2 regions of the Shewanella sp. ECSMB14101 genome follow, and region 1 is predicted to be linked to the other one. Evidence: riboswitches for the same ligand, from Rfam matches in the RefSeq annotation. Region 1 holds a riboswitch; the other holds the start of a gene.
What was found. A riboswitch is a leader RNA that binds a small molecule or an ion and turns the genes downstream of it on or off. The one in region 1 is predicted to bind cyclic di-GMP.

Region 1 (7,528 bases):
CATTGGGGCGCTCGAGGCACACTCAGACCTATCTCTCAACTCGAGGTAGGCTTCTCCTGGACCATGCAGTGGGGCGGCGAAGGATATGGCAATAGTCTGGGTGACTGGTGGGACGGCTTGTTTAATGGCGGACAATCGGAAGGCGAAATTGAAAATGGCCAAGAGAACATGCTCGCTGGCTATGATTTTCGCTGGTCAGACACCGCCTTTGGCATCCCCTATGGTATCTACTATGAACGCATTCATGAAGACTACCACCACGGCAAAAACAAGTTGATCAACGCCGCCAACATGGGTGGAGTCGATTTTATGATTAGCGAAATTAACACTCGCTTCTTTGTTGAATATTCCGATACCAAGGTTGCCTGCGGCATTGACCCCAATGCGTACAACTGTCTGTATGAACATGGTTTTTATAAAAGCGGCTACCGCTATTATGGCAAAAGCCTCGGCAGTACCTATGACAATGACTCTGAAACCTTAGTCATTGGTGGGATCACTCAGTTAGGGCGCGGCCACAGTATTACCAATAAATTGCGCTGGCTTAGACTCAACACCGATGCAATCGATACCGGCAACGAGGCTGGCGGCAACCCCGTTTCGCCAGGTGAATATGAGCGGGTATACCAACTTGATACCAGCTACCATAGGCCTTTGCTAAAGGGCACGCTAAAACTTGGCGGCACAGTGAGTTATCGTGAGTTTGTACGAGCAAGCAATGACGATTGGGACGCGACCCTCTATGCCCTGTGGGAGAGAAGTTTTTAAGCCTTAGCATCAACAGGCATTAAGGCTTTCCCCGTGAGCCACCTCCTCCATACACTGGCGCCAACCTATTGATTAGGGGACGCGCCAGCTTGTTCTGACCTCTCAACACTTCATCGGAGGGCTTAAACCTTCCACCTTTTGCGCCTTCCTTGCTACAAACCATGTTTTTAGGAACACAAGCAAAATCACACTTAAGAACATTGTTTGTCCACCTAATAATCCACAATGCAAGTAAGAGAAAAGTAGCGATGTTTTGTGAATAGGACTATTATTTAAACCTCATGTTTTTTCAGCGATTTTTCACTGCCTCATCGAATAGAGGAACGCATGTCAGGGAGTCACTAGTTGAAGCCATCTTTATCACGTCAGTCATTGTTCTCACTCTGGGTGCCCATTTTAATCCTAATCGTTGGTTACGTGGTTGGCAGCCTATTAGCAGAACGACAACAGCTTGAAAATCAGCAGCGTGTTCAAGAGGTCATGCAGGAAAGGCTGAAACAGATAACCACTGGCGTGACTGAAAAAGTATCACTCTATCAATACGGCCTCAGAGGTGTGCGGGGCGCCATGCTCACTTATGGTGTTGATAAATTTGACTATACTCGCATGCAGATGTACACCCAAAGCCGAGACTACAGCTATGAGTTTCCTGGGGCTCGCGGTTTTGGTTTTATTCAGTATGTACCGGTTTCGGCATTAGATACGTTTCTTGATACCAGTGCTAGAGAACGCCCCGATAGACGCTTTGAACTTCGTCAGCTTAGTCCCCACAAAGATGACCTCTTTATTATCCGTTTTATAGAGCCTGAATCCCGTAACAGGCAGGCGGTTGGCCTAGACATTGGCTCAGAGCAGAACCGTCGTCAGGCCGCCCTGCGTTCGGCACGGGAAAACAGCGTTACTCTAACTGGCCCCATTACACTCGTACAGGCGACTCAGAAAAGTCTGCAGGGCTTTTTGATACTAATGCCGATCTATCGAACCGCTGCTCCTGAAGCTCCCAAAGATCTTGGTTTGGCCAACCTTATTGGCTGGAGCTACGCTCCCATTCTCATTGACGAGGTACTCAACTCCATTTCAGGCTTGGAAGAACATCTGACATTAACGATTAATGATGTGACCAAAGGAACGACCCAGCAATTTTTTCAGCGCGGTGCCCATGAAGAAGCCCTAACCCAATATCAAGTAGACGCCTATATCGCTCTTTTCGGGCGAGACTGGCATTTAAGGTTGTCACCGAATCCCACTTTCCTAGAGCAAATGGGCTTGCCTGAACCTTCCTCTTCCTTAATCAATTCCTGGTTGGTCAGCCTCTTGATTGCCGTACTAGTATACACCGGCCAACTTGCATGGATGCGCCGGGCAGCAGTTTTACAACATCGTCGTGATCTGGCTAGCGCCGAAGAAAAAGCCTTACTCAGTGCTAAAGCCAAGCTTGAACAACTGGTTCATGAGCGCACTTCACAGCTTGAAAAAATGGGCATATTGCAGCGAACTATATTGGACGCCGCAGCCTACGCGATTATTGCCACAGATCCCGATGGAATGATCACCGTGTTTAATCCGTCTGCCGAACGACTTCTTGGCTACAGTGCCAAGGAAATGATTGGACTCCAGACACCAGCTATTTTCCATTTGGAAGAAGAAGTGGTACGTAGGGCGGCACAGCTCTCTCAGGAATTGGGCACCCTTGTTGAGCCTGGTTTTGATGCCTTTATCGTCAAGGCGAGAATTGGCAAAGTCGACACCAATAATTGGACCTATGTCAGTAAAATTGGCACCCATGTTACGGTCAAACTAAGTGTGACCACCCTATACGGTGAAGACAAGGACATCATGGGATATTTAGGGATTGCCTACGACCTAACCGACCAGCTGAAGCGTGAGCAAGAGCTGGCTGATGCCCGTGAACAAGCGCTGCGAGCCAGTCAGGCCAAATCAGAATTTCTGGCCAATATGAGCCACGAAATTCGTACCCCCATGAATGCCGTGCTTGGGCTGTTACAAATGACGCTGCAAACCGATCTGCCCCCCCGCTCTAGGGACTATTTGCAAAAGACCCAACAAGCGGCCAAATCGCTGTTGGCGCTATTAAACGACATTCTGGACTTTTCCAAAATTGAAGCTGGCCGCATAGAACTCGAGCAACAAGACTTTTCATTACAACAGTTGCTGGGGGAAATGAGCAGTATTCTTTCTTCACAGGCGCAGGAAAAAGATATCGAATTGGTATATCAGGTTGCTCCGTCTGTGCCAGACCAGCTGATTGGCGACAGTCTTAGACTAAGGCAAATTTTACTTAACGTCACCAGCAACGCTATTAAGTTTACCGAAACGGGTAACATTATCATTCGTATCGATGCCAACCTTGACCCGACTGGCATCTGTCACTTACACATTGAAATCGAGGACTCTGGAATTGGTATGACAGACCCTCAGCAAGCAATCATTTTCAAGGGTTTTTCTCAGGCAGACTCATCAATTTCAAGGCGCTTCGGAGGCTCGGGGCTTGGTCTTGCCATTACCCGTGAACTGGTGTACTTGATGTGTGGTGACATCCGTGTCACCAGTAGCCCTGGAGTAGGCAGTACCTTTTTCATCGACGTACAACTAAGATTTAAAAATACTTCCATTAGTCAGGATAGCCGCTTTCGCGGTGTGAAAGTATTACTGGTGGAAGATAACGATACTTCTCGCTTGGTGATCAAAGAATTGCTGCAGAATATGGGTTGCGAAGTTACTGCGCTCGACAATGGTTTAACCGCCATGAAGGCCATCGAGGATCTGGCGCCGGAATCCTTTGACGTCTTGCTACTTGATTGGCAGATGCCGGGGTTGGACGGGCTAACGCTGGCGTCACAGATAAGACGACTAGAGTCGTTAGCCAAACAGCCCGGCATCATAATTGTGACAGCTTATAGCCAAACCGTACTAGAAGAGCAACTTAAACACAGCGAAGAAGAGTTTGATGCCACTCTGATTAAACCTGTTACCCGTGATATGTTGAGCGTCTGCCTACAAAGAGTATTGGACAATCACAGCGACGATTGTTTGGATATGTTACCTCACCTGCCATTGGCACCCAGTCTGGTTGGCAGGCGGTTGCTATTGATAGAAGACAATGCCACCAATCGCTTAGTTGCCTCCAGTCTGTTGAGTCAGCTTGGCGCCGATGTCACCGAGGCCTTTGATGGTTTTCAGGCATTGGAAATCCTCACTCGGCAACAGTTTGATTTGGTACTTATGGATATCCAGATGCCTGGAATGAACGGTTACGAAACTACCCGAAATATTCGCACAGCACTCAAGCTGACCGACTTACCTATTATCGCCATGACAGCTAACGCCATGCCGGAAGATAAGCAGGCTTGCCGAGATGCTGGCATGAATGATCATATTTCTAAACCTTTTGAGATAGAACGAGTAGCGGAGCAACTGCACCAGTACCTGAGCATGCCAAATGGCTCTTCAGGAAAAGAGAAGCATATTAGTACGACATCCTTAATGGACACGAACGATGGAACGTTAGACACTGCCGAGCCGTTTCAGTTGCCGAAAGATGCATTGCCGAAAGCCATCATACACTTTTCACAGGCCAATGGCCTAGATCTAAAATATGCCTGCAAGCGTTTGGGCGACCGTGCTTTATTTACCGAGGTGATAAATCAATTTTTGCTGGATATTCGCCATGCACAAACTAGACTATCCTTACATCAGTTACCGATTAAAGACGCTATAATTCAGTACCATAGCCTCAAAAGTGGAGCAGCTAGCTGTGGGTTTACAGCGTTAGCTCAGCTCTTAAAGCAAGCCGAAGACAGCAGCCGTCAGGAAGGTGAACAGAACGTGTCCCCCGATGGAGATGTGGTCAGAGCGCTCGCTGAGACTATTTTACAACTGGAACAATTGCAACAGTTACTTTCGACACACGCCCAAAAGCCTGAGGTCACAACACACACCTCAATACCTAATGCAGAGCTGGCGGCACAACTCAATGTGTTAAAGCAGCTATTGAGTCAATCTGACATGGCAGCGCTGGATTTACTTGAAAGTCTGCGCGGATCACTTGCACAACAGGATGCTGCGCTGACAGAAAAAATAATGGATGCCGCTAATAACTTGGATTTTAATCAATCACTTGTGTTACTGGCGGCCTTCCAAGGAGTAGAGGAAATAGGATGATGAATCAGGAACAGCCATTTAACGACTCCGAAGATAGCTCTGCTAAGATACTGATCGTTGACGATAAACCATCCAACATTCAGATAGTTAATCACATTATCAAAAACCAATACCAGGTGCTAATGGCCACCTCTGGTCGCCGAGCCATTGAAATATGCCTTGAGATGCTGCCAGACCTAGTATTGATGGACGTCATTATGCCCGAACAGGATGGTCTGGCTACCTGTAAATTGATGAAACAGCATCCTAACCTCACAAATATCCCGGTTATCTTTATCACCGGTCTGCAGGGGCAAAATGACGAAAATGCCTGCTGGGAAGCCGGTGGAGTCGACTTTATCGCCAAGCCATTTAACGCCAATACTTTGAAAAACCGTATCAAGGCCCACTTGATGCTCAAGCGGCAGAGCGATTTATTACGTCGGCTTGCCTTTCTAGACGGCCTAACCGGTGTGAAGAATCGCCATTTCTTTGACCAATATATTGAAACCCAGCTGATCCTGGCACAACGCCAGTCCACGGCAATTTGTGTACTGATGGTGGACATCGACTACTTCAAACAATACAACGATAACTTCGGACATCAAATGGGAGATGAGGCGCTATGCTCAGTGGCACAGGCTTTGGGAGAAAGCTGTCGACGACCTGCGGATTTAGTGGCGCGCTATGGCGGCGAAGAGTTTGTGATAGTGCTCCCCGATACCCAAAGAGCCGGAGTAGAAAACGTTATAGCGCGGATTCAAAAGGCCATCGCCAAGCTTGCGATTAACCACGCCGCATCGGCCAGCGGCTTTTTGACAGTGAGTATTGGCGGAATGATTTGGCTCAATGACTACCAAAGCAAAGAGACATTGCTTGGGGAGGCAGACAAGCTACTTTACCGTGCCAAAAGTCTCGGGCGCAATCAGGCCTGTATCGAGATAAAAGAACCCTAAGCATCTGTAAAATCAATTGCATTGTGGTGACTGCCACATTGGCATGCCTCTGATGCTATTAATAATGCTATAAGCGATTTAATCATGTATCACGCTGAGCAACTGCCACTTACACAAAAGATATGACCGTTTCAGCTGTGGCTATAGCAGTTTAACTGAAGCTTGGTTGGGGATGGTTGGCAATATAATGAGATGCCGCCAGTAGAGTTAGCGCACCTATATCTTTCTGATAGCAGTCGAGTAATTTCGGTCTCAACCATCTGCTATCGCTTTTTAGCCATCCTAAACAAATTGCACTTTTTCAAATTGCTGCTATACCTTATGGACGAAAAGGCAAACCTGTAGCAATACAGAGACGCAAAACCACGGGTCTCCTCCGAGTTCGAGATAGCCGGGTTACCGTTAACTACATTCATAACGGAGCCCGTTTTTTATCGGCGTAATATGCACCGATAGCTTTCGGACAAGCAAGGAGCTAAAGAAATGAAAAAGAGTAATGTGTTACTAGCGTCAGTAATTGCGAGTTTCTCGCTTTCCGCACTCGCAGTGAATGATGTTATTTATCTTTCAGATACCATGGGACCTGCTGATGGAAAATCAGCCTTATATCGCGTTGATATAGACTCAGTTAGTGGGCACGCAAACCTGTCGTTGTTGCCAGACGGCATCGTTGATTTCAACCATGTCGATTCACTCGCCGCAGAACAAGACGGCAGTATCATATGGTTAATCGATAACAATTCCCTCATTAAATATGAAGTCGCCACCGCTACAGTAGATCTAATAGGCTCACTAGCGAACTTTTCAGGAGACTCTGATCAAGCTGCCGTATCTCCAGATGGGACGCTATATGTTACCAATAAGACTACAGGCGGACTCTATTCAATAAACAAGTCTACAGCAGAGGCTACTTTAGTCGGGACATTAACCGTAGGTAATGGTGGTGATATCGCATTTGATCAATACGGCACACTGTATATGGTCAACCAGAATGGTCTTTTCGAGCTTACCCTTCCCATTCCTCCCTCAGAAACAGTAGGCGTAGAACTTATCGGTCCTGTTTCTGACCGCTACACGGGGCTGGCATTTCGTGCTGGAGGCCTGGGCAACCTTTTAGGCTCAAACGGTATAGGTAACGCTATTAGAGAGTTAAGCGTCGTTGACGCTTCTGCCGTAGCTAACGGTAATTATCCAATGTACAAAGATGATCTGCCATTTGATCACCTTTATGGTGACATGACTACAGGCCCATTAGTCATGTGCAGTAAAACGATTGGATATTGGAAGAACCACGCTTGGAATGGCGCTACTGTTACCATTAACGGCTTGCTAATCGATGAAATCATTGGCCGTTTCGGTGATAAAGAGGAAGGTGATAAACCCTATAATGGATCACTTTGGAGTGCTAAAGGTAAAACCTACAGCATGCTCTATGCCCAGTTGATAGCGGCTAAACTCAATACAAATAATTCTTACACAGTACAGTTACTTAATGACGCTGAAGCTTTCTTATTCGAGAAAGACTTTAATGATGTAGTAAGCAAAGCGGATAGATCAGAGTATTCGGCATTTGTTCAAGCCGTCACAGCATTCAATGAGGACAATCACTGCGATAGTGAATAAACATTATTAGCATGTTGGCA
Region 2 (7,528 bases), on a different contig from region 1:
ACAGAGCAGATTGCCAGGGCATCAGGTAGCGCCTTGATCACCATAGTACGAGACGGTATTACCGTTATCGGTATGTTAGGTGTGATGTTCTACAACTCTTGGAAGCTTTCTTTGTGTATCCTGATTGTCGGGCCGCTTATTGGGCTGGTGATTGCTGTGGTCAGTCGGAAGTTTCGCAAAGTATCAAAGCAGATCCAGACCGCCATGGGTGGCGTGACTTCAGTTACTGAGCAGATGATCAAAGGGCACAAGAATGTGTTGGTATTTGGTGGACAGAAAACCGAATCTGAACGCTTTGCCAAGGTCAATGACGAAAACCGTTCACGCACCATGAAGCTAGCACTGGCTCAGGCGATCAGTCAGCCACTGGTGATGGTGATAGGCTCTTTTGCGTTGGCTTTCGTGCTATATGCCTCAAGTCTTGAGAGCATGCGCGTCGATCTCACTGCGGGTACTTTCGCTACTATCCTAGCGGCTATGCTCGCCATGTTGCAGCCAATCAAGAGCCTTACGCGGGTTAACGCCGAATTTCAGCGAGGTATCGCTGCGTGTAGCACTATCTTCGCCATTCTGGATACGCCGACAGAGGTAGACAAGGGTACCTTTGAAACTAAGCGAGTTGAGGGGCGCCTTTGCTTTGATAAGGTTAACTTCCGCTATGACAATCAAGAAGGCTTGGCACTTAAAGAGGTGGACTTTTGCGTGAACCCTGGGGAAACCCTGGCACTGGTTGGCCGCAGCGGTTCGGGGAAATCGACCATCGCCAGCCTGATCACCCGCTTCTATTCTGACCTTGAAAGTGGTGATATTCGCCTCGATGATGTCAGCCTTAGAGATTACAAGCTGGCCTCTTTGCGTCAGCAAGTGGCCATGGTTTCCCAGCAGGTCACCCTGATCAATGACACGATAGCCGCCAATATTGCTTACGCGTATCCCGGAGAGGTGACCGAGAAGCAGATCATTGACGCTGCTAAGCTTGCCAATGCTTGGGAGTTTATCAGTAATATGCCTGAGGGGATTCATACTCAGGTGGGTGAAAACGGCGTCATGTTATCGGGTGGACAGCGACAACGTATCGCCATTGCAAGAGCGATACTGCGCGACGCGCCGCTATTAATCCTCGACGAGGCAACATCGGCGCTGGATACCGAATCGGAAAAGGCTATTCAGACAGGTCTGGATAACCTGCGTCAGAATCGTACCTCCATCGTCATTGCTCACCGCTTGTCGACCATTGAAAATGCCGATCAGATCCTGGTCGTTGATCAGGGTAAGGTCGTTGAGCGAGGCACTCATAAAGAGTTGCTCGCGAAAGAGGGGATCTACTACAACCTTTATCAGATGCAGTTTGGTAGTTAATGCAGAATCTCGTTAATCGCCTATGGTACGACAGGCAGTTAGGCTTCCACTGGTTGCTTATCTGCCTCTTGTTGCCGCTTAGTGGTCTGTTTTATCTGATCACCAGTGTAAGAAGACGCCTGTTTGTATTAGGCGTGAAGCAAAGTCAGCAACTCCCTGTGCCTGTTATCGTTGTTGGTAACATCACAGTTGGGGGAAGCGGTAAAACACCAACCGTCATCTATCTTATTGAGCTGCTGCGCCGTCATGGCTATCACCCCGGGGTGATAAGTCGTGGTTATGGGGTTGAGTTCACCGGCACTAAGCAGGTGCTTGCTGGCATGTCAGCTTGTGAGGTAGGGGATGAGCCCGCCATGATAGTTGCGCGCACTCAGGTGCCTATGGTGATTGGCAGTAACCGGGTTGCGGCAGGGCGAGCACTGCTGGAGTGGCAAAAGGTCGATATCATCATCAGTGATGACGGTTTACAGCACTATGCCCTGCAAAGAGATATTGAGATCTTAGTGCTCGATGGCAAGCGTCGATTCGGTAATGGCTTGCTCTTGCCTGCCGGGCCGTTAAGAGAAGGACGCTGGCGTCAAAAGAGGGTAGACCTTACGCTAGTCAATGGGCAGAGCACACACTCGGATGAATTTACCATGGGTCTAGTGCCTGCGTCATGGCGCAATGTAGCAAATGGCATTGAGGCCGATATCGATTCAACGGCAGATGCGGTTGCTATGGCTGGAATTGGTAATCCCCAGCGTTTTTTCGATACCTTAGCCAGTATGGGAATTAATCCAGCTATCCAACATGCTTTTGATGATCATCAGGCCTATCGGCTCGAGGATGTTGAGGCCATTGCCCATGGCGCTAAGGTGTTGATGACAGAGAAAGATGCGGTTAAATGTCGCGATTTTGCAAAGTCTAACTGGTGGTATTTGCCGGTAGATGCCAAGATATCACCAGAGTTTGAACTGCAATTGCTTAGGCTGCTTGAGCAGCGAAAAGAAGTACAACAAGGAAAATAACATGGCGTTTGATAAGAAACTTTTAGAGATAGTAGCCTGCCCTGTGTGTAAGGGTAAGCTTGAGTATGACAAAGCTAATCAACAGCTTATCTGTAAGGCTGACCGTTTAGCCTATGCCATTAATGAAGGGATCCCTGTGCTGTTGGAAACCAAGGCAACACCTTGGACTGAAGAAGCTTAATCCTTTTATTGAGACGCGTGATGACAGGCGCGTCTCTTTCATTTTATCCCCCCAATTGCTCACAGAACCCACGTCCGTTGCCCCAAATATTGCTTTTGCCTCCGCCAGCACTGATAATCCCTGTTCATTTTTATCGGAGTACCTTGTGTGACTGTTACTAGCCTTCAAAGCGTGATTGAAAAATTGTTAGCGGAAAATCAAGGTGTACGAGTAGTCAGTTTCGAACATCAAGGACATAAATATTGGCTGAAGCAGGCTGAGCACCTAACTGGTGCCATGCGTTTGCTCAAGGCACAGCCCCACGCTTCGTTACAGCTTGAAATCGCCACCCTGGCTAAACTTGCACAACAAGGCGCTCCAGTGCCTGAATTGGTTGCAAGCGGTGAGGATTTTTTGGTGGTGGCCGATGTGGGGATGCCGGTGAATCGCTGGTTGAATGCCGATGTTTCTGAGGCCGAGAAATTACAGATATTAAAAGATAGCGCCGCAGGCCTAGCACAGCTGCATTTGAAAGGGTTAGCGCACGGTAGACCCGCGCTGCGCGATATCTGTTGGGATGATGGGCAGGTGGCGTTTATTGATTTCGAGGCAAATCAGAAAGACAGCGATATGCATCAGCAGCAGATCAGAGATCTTTTAGTCTATATTCACAGCCTCTATCGTTATATTGGTCCCCACCCAGAGATCGCCGAGCCTGTGATTGCCGCCTATCGCAACGCTGGTGGCGAATCACTCTGGCAGGAATCTCAGCAGCAGATGTTAAAGTGGCAGTGGTTGAATTATCTCATCGCACCGCTAAAGTCCATTGGCGGTAAAGATCTTCGTCCAGTCTATTGGTTATTAAAACATTTTAAAGATATCGCTTAGTCCATCATTTATTATCTGTTCCGCTTCGAGGCGCCAAAATAGTCACTGGTGTTTCGAGGTGATTTCTTATTTTTAGTCTTTCTTGGTTCAAAATGTCGGATATAGCTTGATTTGTGGTGAAGCATCCTTTGCCGTCGGTGTTGTGCCAATGTTTATTCTGGTTGCGTCAGCCTGTGTGAAATTTATACATTCATTGTGCGTTGATTTTCATGAGGTTTTAAAAGTTGGTTAAAAAATAATCATTTTTTTGGTTGAGTTAAACCTAATCAACTTGCTAGAATGCCCGTGTTCTCTGGGCTTCACGGCCCAGAAGGTTTTTTCGAAAGCACTCTCGAAACGGCAAGCATTAAGAAATTAATGTACGCAAAGCCACAGGCCCTAATTGCATAGCAAAGGGTGGCTGGGTTACCGAATGAGCGTTGATAGAGCCCTGTACTTGTACTGGGAGCTTTCGAAGTGATGTTGACTTTGAGAGGCCCTAGCTATGAGTTCAGTTCATTGCGCCGTTGCGCTTACCGATTCTCCTTTTCTTAAAACCCTAGGTTTTGGCCTATTGGGCGCTGGCCTATTGTCGGCGTCGGCTATCATGCCAGTGCATGCCGGCTCTCATGGAGAGCAAATTTCCGCGGCGGCTCAGGCTAATCGTGATGCCAAGCAACAGGCGCGTCTGACTCATAAGGCGGAGCTTGAAACTCAGACGCTACAACTTTCAGCAGTTGCTGCACAATTCCTAAACGCCACTAAGTCAAATAAAGGTGCATCTCATGCTTCTGATGCGGCGCTTTACCAGCAACTTCAAGCACTGGTTGCGGAGAGACAAGTAGAACAGCAGGCTCTTCTAATACTTGATCCTTACAGCGTTGTCTCTTCTGTATTGCCTATGGCGAAGCGTCGTGGCATGCCTGCCGAGATCCAGGCCAAACTAGCTCAACAAGCCGAATTAGTGGGTGAGCTGGAAGCAGTGTATGAAGATTTTGCGGATCCAAGCGAGAATCGCTTGCGTCATTTCCTGGTGACTGACCAGGGCCGAGTTGAAATGTATCTACCTGCCGATACTCGGTCACAAAAGTTGCAAAGCGGTATGCAGGTCAAAGCTAAAGGTTGGCTGTTTAATTCAGAGAACACTGAGAATAGCAGCTTAGCTATCGAGCAAGGTGAGGAAAACCTATTAATACTCGCGGCCGGTGAGACAAGCTCAGCGTCAACATCATCTTATCAAATCCCAACCAAATCGACCGGTGAACAAAACGTGCTGGTACTAATGCTTAACTTTCAGGATAATCCAGTTGAGCCTTGGACATCGCAAGAAGTTGATCAAATGGTATTCGGCACTGTCAATGATTATTACCGGGAGGCATCCAATGGCCAGACCTGGCTCAATGGTGACGTCAAAGGCTACCTTACCCTTCCCATAGATACAACTTGCGTTACCACTGATATAGAACTGGCTGCAAGAGAAGCGGCGCTAAACAATGGAATCGATCTTAGTCTATATCCGCGATTAGTGTTTTTAATGCCAAAAAGCGATCAATGTGGTGGCCTACGTGGTCAAGGCACACTGGGTTTGGGCGTTACTACCAGCAATCCCTCCAGAGCATGGATTTTTGGAGAGCTCAATCTAATGACGATAGGTCATGAACTAGGGCATAACCTAGGATTACAGCATGCGAAATTTTTAGGCTGTCCTAGTGGTGATATCGATTCCAACTGTTTTTCAAGTGAATATGGCGATAGCCTAGATCTTATGGGTCAATCCGTTAGCGGGCATTTCAACGCATTTAATAAGGAGCGTCTTGGCTGGATAGCCGCTGATAAAGGTGAGGTCGTTACAGCCGACAGGGACGGTAGTTACCTGTTGGAACCTTATGAAATGGCGCCAACTGGCAAAGCTAAGAGCCTTAAGGTTCGCCGCGGCACGGATTCTGTTACCGGAGAACCGCTTTACTATTACCTCGAATACCGACAGCCTATTGGTTCCGATAGTTTTTTAAGCGGCAAAGCCGTTACGCAAGGGGTACTGGTTCACTTAAATCGAAATGAAGACAATATCGACAGTAGCCTGCTGCTGGATATGACGCCAGGCAGTTCAATTTATGATTTGGATGATGCTGCTCTTCTAACGGGCAAAAGCTACACAGATAATCTTGCCGGTGTCACCATTACCACTGAGTGGTCAGATAGCACGGGTGTGGGTGTAAATGTCAGCTACTCAGCACAGCAAAGCTGTATTGCTGCGCAGCCAAGTATTGAGCTAGCGTCAAGCAGCAGTGTGTGGGCCGAGGCTGGTGAAATCGTATCTTATCAAGTCACGTTAACAAACAATGACAGTGTCGAGTGTGGCAGCAGCAACTACAAAGTGTCTGCCCAAGTAGCATCGGGTTGGAATGCAACGCAGCAATCTGTGAGCTTAACGCCGGGTCAAAGTACAACGATAAGCTTAAACGTTACCTCAAGCACGACCGCTACAGATGGTTTCTATGACGTGACCATCGAAGGTGCGAATACGAGCGATAGTCGCTATCAGGCCAGCACTACTGCTACTTATGTGGTTGAGGCACCTGTTGCTGCCTGTGTATCGGCAAACCCGCAATGGACTTTGTTAAGCAATAGTTCAACCGAGGTTGCAGCGGGCACTGCGGTTACTTATCAAGGCACGCTAACCAATAAAGACTCCGATAGCTGCGCTGCTTCGACTTTTGATGTAAAGGCAAGCCTGCCATCGGGTTGGCAAGCAACTAGCACAAGTGCAACCTTGGTGCCGGGCCAATCACAAACCCTGAGCGTAAGTGTTACCTCGGCTTCGGATGCCAATGCCGGTGTGTATGACTTTAGCATGGTTGCACTAAACCGGAGTAACGTCGGCTACCAGAGCTCTGCCAGCGCCACTTATCAGGTAGCAGCACCGATCGCCAGTTGTCAATTAGCGGCACCAAAACTGAATGTGACTGATGTATTAGGGGCCGAAGTTGATGCGGGCACAGTGCAACACTATAGCGTAGAAATAACCAACGAGAATCAGGATTGTGACGATGCCACCTATAACTTGAGCATTGCTACGCCAAGCGGTTGGAGTGCCAGCAATAATACAGTGACCTTGGCAAGCGGCGCTACGACTATGGTAAGTGTGAACGTAACGTCAACGACCAGCGCTAATGCCGGCAGCTATAACTTGATGTTAACAGCTAAGGATGTCGTCAATACCGCCTATAGCAGCACTAGTACCTTGGTCTATCGCGTAGCGGAGCAGCAAAACAATGCCCCAGTTGCCTATAGTGACAGTGTGAGCATGACGTCTAAAGCGGCCATTTACATCAATGTGCTTGGTAACGACAAGGATATTGACGGAGATACGTTAGTGGTTACGAGCGCAACTCAAGGTGCCAAGGGCAGTGTGCAAGTACTTAGCGATGGCCGTATTAAGTATACGCCAACAAAGAGCTTTAAAAATGGTGACAGCTTTAGTTATACCATCAGTGATGGAGAGTTATTGTCTACGGCAACGGTGAGTGTTACTTTGGCTAGCGATAGTGGCAACACCGGCGGTGGCAACAAAGGCAAAGGGAAGAATTAATGTCTTTGTGATTACTATAACTATCAAAAAAAGAGCGATGTATTACATCGCTCTTTTGTCTTTTAAGTTTCAATATTGAAACTTATGATCGTTATAGTTATCGCTAATAGACTGAGGCAATTAGTTAAAATGGCGACTCATTAGTAATAACCTGGATTAATACATCGTTAGATAGATCAACATCGTCCGCTGTATCTGCTGTGCCGTTCTTATCCGTAAATGTGGCTTTTATAGCGCCGGTAGCAAGTAGAGCAGCAAAATTAATATCAACTGCATTTTCCAGCCCTGGTTTCAGCTCTATGGTAAAGGCGCAGCTATAGGTTTCAGTACCTGAACCTGCATAGCCAAGGGTATGATCTTTCTCACAAGCAATATAGCTATCACCATTGTAATCACCACCACCATTGATAAGCTTAAATTCTCCGGTGTCAACTAGGTCAAAGACACTTTGTAACTTCACGGTCAGCCCCGTAAAATCGACGTTATTGATTTGACTGCCATTTGTCATTTCTAACACCACTAACATACTGGTGGCAAATT

Region 2: linked by a shared signal. The riboswitch ahead of NY07_RS12035 (Ig-like domain-containing protein) and the one ahead of NY07_RS14535 (hypothetical protein) in region 1 are both predicted to bind cyclic di-GMP.

Annotation. Positions count from the first base shown of each region.
Region 1 covers NZ_JSFF01000019.1:113,837-121,364, forward strand. Annotated here, with positions in the region: gene NY07_RS14520 (capsule assembly Wzi family protein) at 1-768, shown strand, start outside; gene NY07_RS14525 (response regulator) at 1,114-4,950, shown strand; gene NY07_RS14530 (GGDEF domain-containing response regulator) at 4,947-5,885, shown strand; cyclic di-GMP riboswitch class I at 6,208-6,289, shown strand; gene NY07_RS14535 (hypothetical protein) at 6,369-7,508, shown strand.
Region 2 covers NZ_JSFF01000014.1:85,331-92,858, forward strand. Annotated here, with positions in the region: gene msbA (lipid A export permease/ATP-binding protein MsbA) at 1-1,359, shown strand, start outside; gene lpxK (tetraacyldisaccharide 4'-kinase) at 1,359-2,369, shown strand; gene NY07_RS12025 (Trm112 family protein) at 2,371-2,550, shown strand; gene NY07_RS12030 (serine/threonine protein phosphatase) at 2,698-3,417, shown strand; cyclic di-GMP riboswitch class I at 3,746-3,830, shown strand; gene NY07_RS12035 (Ig-like domain-containing protein) at 3,902-6,988, shown strand; gene NY07_RS12040 (hypothetical protein) at 7,113-7,528, opposite strand, start outside.